DNA from 2 places in the Bacillus sp. 2175 genome. Region 1 is predicted to be linked to the other one. Evidence: a T-box and tRNA genes for the amino acid it is inferred to sense, from the RefSeq annotation. Region 1 holds a T-box; the other holds one or more tRNA genes.
The links. A T-box is a leader RNA that pairs with one kind of tRNA and senses whether it is charged. The one in region 1 lies ahead of ileS2 (isoleucine--tRNA ligase), so its partner is inferred to be a tRNA-Ile.
Positions count from the first base shown of each region.

Region 1 (3,429 bases):
AAGAGTTAAACCAACCACGATACTGGTCAGATCCTTCTAAATATAAATCAGCTGGACGCTGTAAATCTTCGCGCTCTTCTAATACCGCTTGGTGAGAAGAACCTGAATCGAACCATACATCCATGATGTCTGTTTCTTTACGGAATTCACCATTTGGACTACCTGGATGTGTAAATCCTTCTGGTAATAGATCTTTCGCTTCACGCTCGAACCATACGTTAGAACCGTGTTCACGGAATAAATCTGCTACATGGTTAATTGTTTCATCCGTAATAATTGGATCACCATTCTCAGCATAGAATACCGGAATTGGCACACCCCATGCACGCTGACGAGAAATACACCAGTCACCACGGTCACGAACCATATTATGAAGACGAGTTTCTCCCCATGCTGGTACCCATTTTGTTTCTGCTACAGCTTCTATTAATTCTTTACGGAATGCTTCAATAGATGCAAACCACTGTGCTGTCGCACGGAAAATAATTGGTTTTTTCGTTCTCCAATCATGTGGGTATGAATGTGTAATGAATGTTAGTTTCAGTAACGCGCCTACTTCTTCTAATTTTTCTGTAATTGGTTTGTTAGCTTTATCATAGAATAAGCCTTCAAATCCAGGTGCCTCATTTGTTAATACACCTTTATCATCGACTGGGCAAAGTACTTCTAATCCATACTTTTTACCAACAACGAAGTCATCTTCCCCGTGTCCTGGTGCTGTATGAACACAACCTGTACCTGCATCTGTTGTTACGTGATCTCCTAGCATAACTAATGAATCACGATCGTAGAATGGATGTTTTGCAACTGTATACTCAAGTTCGCTACCTTTTACTGTTTTCACAACTTCAGCATTTTCCCACTCTAACGTTTTTGCAACTGTCTCAAACAGCTCAGAAGCAATGATATATTTCTCATCATTTACTTTTACAATGCTATATTCAAGCTCTGGATGAACAGAAATACCTAAGTTTGCAGGTAATGTCCAAGGTGTTGTTGTCCAAATGATGTACTTTTCATCACCTTCTAATACGTTCTTTCCATCTTTTACAGGGAATGCTACGTAAATAGATGCTGATTTTTTATCTTGATATTCAATTTCAGCTTCTGCTAAAGCAGATTCACTCGTTGGAGACCAGTAAACTGGTTTTTGACCTTTATAGATATAACCTTTTTTCGCCATGTCACCAAACACTTTAATTTGTTGTGCTTCATAAGCTGGCTCTAAAGTAATATATGGATTATCCCAATCTGCACGTACACCTAGACGCTTAAATTGCTCACGTTGACGTTCTACTTGTTCATATGCATACTCTGCACATAACTTACGGAACTCAGCAACTGTCATTTCTTTACGTTTTACACCTTTATTTGTTAAAGCTTGTTCAATTGGTAAACCGTGCGTATCCCATCCCGGAACATATGGCGCACTAAAACCAGTCATTGATTTATAACGAACAATAAAGTCTTTTAATACTTTATTTAATGCATGTCCCATATGAATGTCACCATTCGCATATGGAGGTCCATCATGCAATACAAATAAAGGACGACCTTTTGTATGTTCTTGTACTTTTTCGTAAATATTCATTTCAGCCCATTTTTCTTGCATTGCAGGCTCACGTTTTGGTAAATTCCCACGCATTGGGAACTCTGTTTTTGGCATCAGTAATGTATTTTTGTACTCCATGCTCAATTCCTCCTTACATGTATAAAAGAAATACTTAAAAAACGGAATAAAAAAGAGACCTTCTCATCCCCAAAAGGGACGAGAAAGTCTCCCGCGGTACCACCCTAGTAGATTCTATACATATGTATAGAATCCTCTTTATATTCTTAACGCGAATACACGCCTACGCTTACTCTATTTGTTCAGCGCGGAACTCCAGGGTGATATTCCCACTATCTCCTTATCCTGAGCTTACACCATCCTCAGTTCGCTATATAAGGTTTGAAAAGGTACTTATCCCTATCTTCGTTTTTCTTAATAAATATGTTGTTTAAAATTATATGTAATAATGAGAAAAACGTCAAGCTTACACTGTTTCTTCTTTTTTCAACAGTTCATCTACTTCGTCTTCTAATTCAATTAGTTTATCCCAATCATCGTTGTTTAACATCTCAAGCTGTGTTTCTAATAACATACGGAAACGAGTTCGGAATACTTTCGCTTGTTTCTTTAGCTCTTCAATATCAAAAGCAACTTTTCTTGATTTTACTAATGCTTCGTTAATAATACGATCAGCATTCTTTTCAGCTTCACGCACAATTAATTTCGCTTCTTTTTGCGCATTACGTTTTACTTCTTCCGCTGCTTCTTGTGCAACAACGATAGATTTGTTTAACGTATCTTCAATATTAGAGAAATGATCTAACTTCCCTTCTAACTGCGCAACTTTTTCTTCTAAAGCTTTTTTCTCACGAATGACCAATTCATAATCTTTGATAATTTGATCAAGAAACTCATTTACTTGATCTTCATCATAGCCACGGAATCCGCGACCAAATTCTTTGTTATGAATATCTAATGGTGTTAACGGCACAACGCCACCTCCAAGTAGTTATCTAAATTTCCTCTTTCAATTATATCTTTTCTTCGACAAAATAGGAGGATTTCCTTCTAAAAAACCAATCATTTTAGTATACCATACAAAATTCTCCATTTGTCGCGTTTTGTTCTACCTTCTACAGAAAATAATTTACTTCGGCCATATCCTCTAACAGAAAAAACATCTCCTGGATAACATTCATAAGAAGTTTGCTCCACTGTTTTCCAATTGACTTTTACTAAACCATTTTTTATGAAAGGTTGTACTTTCTGTCTAGATAAATGTAACATTTCAGCTAACATAACATCTAAACGAAGTGAAGAAACCGTTCCAGATTTCTCTCCCCACGTTTCATGTATCTGTAGAATTTGTTCTCCTTGCACTGACGCTAAAGAGACTTTTACTTTCCCTATTGATTGTAAGTTCATCTCAATATACGATACAATTTCTTTCGCAACTACAATTTGGGCACGATTTTCTTGCAGCAAAATATCACCACATTTTTCTCTTGTTAAACCAAGAGACATAAATGTACCTAATATTTGCCTATGTTCTAGCGTATAAAACTTGGAAGGATAGTCAATTTCTAATACTTCTACTTGAAATTCTTCTTCATTTAATTCTAGATAGTCTGGATAAATAAGTGCTCTTTTACGCTCTGCATTAGGCGTTGCACCACCAAATTGCACAGCAACATCACCTTGTCCTATTACCATAGAAACAATTTGTTGTTGCCTAGGATCAAGAAAATCCGTTAACTTCACTTGATGGTACTCCGCCGCTCGCTTCCACTCTAGCACTTTATCCACAAAGACCTCCTCATCAGGCCTAAAATGTTCGTAGATGCTCATGTATTTACCTTCTTACTATAAGAAATAGC
Region 1 covers NZ_CM173819.1:3,672,496-3,675,924, forward strand. Annotated here, with positions in the region: gene ileS2 (isoleucine--tRNA ligase) at 1-1,690, opposite strand, end outside; T-box leader at 1,762-1,985, opposite strand; gene divIVA (septum site-determining protein DivIVA) at 2,037-2,543, opposite strand; gene ACXKY9_RS18890 (YlmH family RNA-binding protein) at 2,633-3,400, opposite strand; gene ACXKY9_RS18895 (YggT family protein) at 3,416-3,429, opposite strand, start outside.

Region 2 (3,429 bases), 360 kb from region 1:
AGCACGAGCAGCTTTCTCGTATGCTTCAATTGCTAAGTTAACATCAGAGGCTTTCATAGATACGATAATATCGTGGAAATCTAGGTCCTCTAAAATTTTAATATGATGTAGCGCGCTCTCAACCATACCATCTGCAGTTGGGTACCCGTACTTTTCTAAAATATGACGCTCTAATGAACCAGCGTTTACACCAATACGGATTGGAATACCGCGCTCTTTTGCTGCATTTACAACAGCTTCTACTTTATGGCGACGACCAATGTTACCTGGATTGATACGTACTTTATCAATGCCGCCTTCAATTGCTTTTAAAGCAAGGCGATAATCAAAATGAATATCAGCAACAAGTGGAATGTTGATTTGTTTTTTTATATCAGCAATAGCATCTGCTGCGCGTTCATCTGGAACGGCAACGCGGACGACTTGACAGCCGGCTTCTTCTAAACGCTTAATTTCAGCAACTGTTGCTTCAACATCATGTGTTTTTGTTGTTGTCATACTTTGTATAATTAATTCATTATTACCGCCGATTGTTAAATTACCGACTTTAACTGGACGTGTTTTTGTACGATGAGTCATTTCATTCACGAATAGATCGCTCTCCTTATAAAAGAAGTTTCTTATTTAGTCCCTCATATCAATGATAGTATACGTGATATAGGGCTATAGAAACCGAAGTACTCGGTTTCACTTTTACTATTGTATCAGCGCCTTTATGTAATTGACAAGGATTAAGTGATAGCTTATTGATATAAGGGGAATTTATAAGACTTTCCAATTTGTATTTTTGTAGCAGATGTACTTTTGTTTAATTGTTTAAAGTCGTCAATGACTTTTTCTATGGAAGGAATTTTTTTCTTGTTAATTTGTTCTGTAATAGAAAGAACTGTCTCACCAGTTTTTACTTCAATTGTTTTATAAGATACATCCGTTTCTTTTTCTGTTTTGTTCTCTTTATTCTGCTGACTGTCTGTGTTTTCTTTTTTAATCGTTTGAGCAGCAGTTGTTTTTTTATATGAACTTAACATCGGTAAAGTACCGATTTTTATATCGTAATAAAATATATAACCGAGAACAAGCACGAATAGGAATATACCTAATCTCTTCATATTCTTCACTCCTTTGCTAGGAATATATGCTTGTCCAAAAAAAAAATGCCTATTTAGGCATTTTTTTTCGTTCTTATTTTTCTTTCGGTTTTGGAACTTCTTTAATCGTTAAGTACAGAACAATTAAAACAACTGCGATATAGATGAATGTTGATCCAGGTACGACAATCTTACATGCATCCATAATCATAAAGAAGATTGTTGGGATTGTGTAGCTGTATGCAGTTAGTGTCCAAACTTGTTTATAGGATAGTTTACGTTGACCGCTCATAGCAGAACCGATGAACGCAAGTAAAGTCACACCTACAAAAGTGATGAATAATTGGAATAGGTACACTAAGAATCCAATAACAAATAATAAAATTGGATAAATATTATCGAATAAAGAAATAAATTCTTGTAGATCTTTTTTCTCAAGAGATGCACCTAACAAATCGTTATAAGAATACGTTTGTATTTGACCATTTCCCATAGAGACTACTTTATCTTTTAAAACAAATAAACCTGTTTTATTTTGATATTTTTCTAGGTCTGTTGAATTTGGATCAAATACGAAAAGTGCATTTCCTTCTTCTTTTTCAATAGGTTGATCAATATCGGCTTTTAGTTCGCCATTTTCAATTTTAAAATCAGGTAAATCTTTATCGATGACTTGATTTACCATGCTTACACCATCTTGGATAAAACTACCGTACAAAAAAGTTCTTGGAATAGTAGTAATTAAGCAAAGTAGCATAATATACAAAATGGTTTTACCGATTTTTTGAAAACGGAATAGCGCCATATCTTTAGGCGAGTATATGCTTTTTACGAATTGGGTAAATATGGACATAGATTCACTTCCTTTATGTATGTATAAAATCATTGTAACGTAGTAATCTAGAGAATCTCAAGATATATTATATTTACATATAGTGGAGATAACTAAATTTCTTTTATTAACTTTCTTCTTTTAAATAAGAAAAATACAATTGACACTTTTCTTTTCTATATGGTAAATTTATCTTACATTTCTTAAAGAGCATATCCGATAGGAATTCCTTTATTTGATATGTTGTTACATACATAATTGTGGACCCTTAGCTCAGCTGGTTAGAGCAGACGGCTCATAACCGTCCGGTCGTAGGTTCGAGTCCTACAGGGTCCATATCCATTTCACATGTTTATTATGTTAGCAGGAAGCTTCCTTGTAGAAGGAAGCTTTTTTTACGGAATATATGAGCATTTTAATTGAAAAGAAGTGGGGATTTTGCTACTTTAATGATAGCAAGACAATGTGATTTATTTGTTTGCACCCTATGGCAATTAGGGTAGAATGAAGTTGTATGTCACTTAAGTGGCAATACATAAACTGGGAGGAATATAACAATGGCAAAACACGAATTACCAAATTTACCTTATGCGTATGATGCTTTAGAGCCTCACTTTGACAAAGAAACAATGAACATCCATCATACAAAACATCACAACACGTACATTACAAACTTAAACGCTGCTTTAGAAGGTCATGCAGAATTAGCTGACAAAAGCGTAGAAGAATTAGTTGCAAACTTAAACGAAGTACCAGAAGCAATCCGTACAGCAGTACGTAACAATGGTGGCGGACATGCTAACCATACATTCTTCTGGACAATCCTATCTCCAAACGGCGGAGGACAACCTGTAGGTGAACTTGCAACTGCAATTGAAGCAAAATTCGGTAGCTTCGATGCATTCAAAGAAGAATTCGCAAAAGCTGGCGCAACTCGCTTCGGTTCTGGTTGGGCTTGGTTAGTAGTAAACAATGGTGAGTTAGAAGTAACAAGCACTCCAAACCAAGATTCTCCTTTAACTGAAGGTAAAACGCCAGTTATCGGTTTAGATGTTTGGGAGCATGCTTACTACTTAAACTACCAAAACCGTCGTCCAGACTACATCGGTGCATTCTGGAACGTTGTAGATTGGAACGCTGCTGAAAAACGTTACCAAGAAGCAAAATAATTGTAACAAATATAGAAAAAGCTAGGGGAGAGCCCCTAGCTTTTTTCTATGCTTTCCTTTTACATAATTGGGCTTGTCTTTGGAAGACTAGAACATGAAGTAAAGGAGAGTTGTGTATGAAATGGAAACATATAATTGGTGACGTTGAAGTGAATCGGGATTTAGTGTTATTGCTCCTTATAGGAGGTTTATACACGCTCGCAATTTCTTTATCGAATACGTTTGTAAATATTTATTTATGGAAACAAACACAAAATTATGTGAATCTTGGCTTGTATAATTTAGCCAGCGTGGTATTACAGCCTCTCACATTTCTTGTAGGGGGGAAATTAGCGAAACG
Region 2 covers NZ_CM173819.1:4,027,767-4,031,195, reverse strand. Annotated here, with positions in the region: gene ispG (flavodoxin-dependent (E)-4-hydroxy-3-methylbut-2-enyl-diphosphate synthase) at 1-579, opposite strand, end outside; gene yqfZ (protein YqfZ) at 744-1,109, opposite strand; gene yqgB (protein YqgB) at 1,183-1,941, opposite strand; tRNA gene ACXKY9_RS20860 (tRNA-Ile) at 2,183-2,256, shown strand; gene sodA (superoxide dismutase [Mn]) at 2,478-3,089, shown strand; gene ACXKY9_RS20850 (MFS transporter) at 3,206-3,429, shown strand, end outside.
Region 2: it has a tRNA-Ile gene. The T-box ahead of ileS2 (isoleucine--tRNA ligase) is inferred to sense a tRNA for this amino acid. The anticodon was not compared.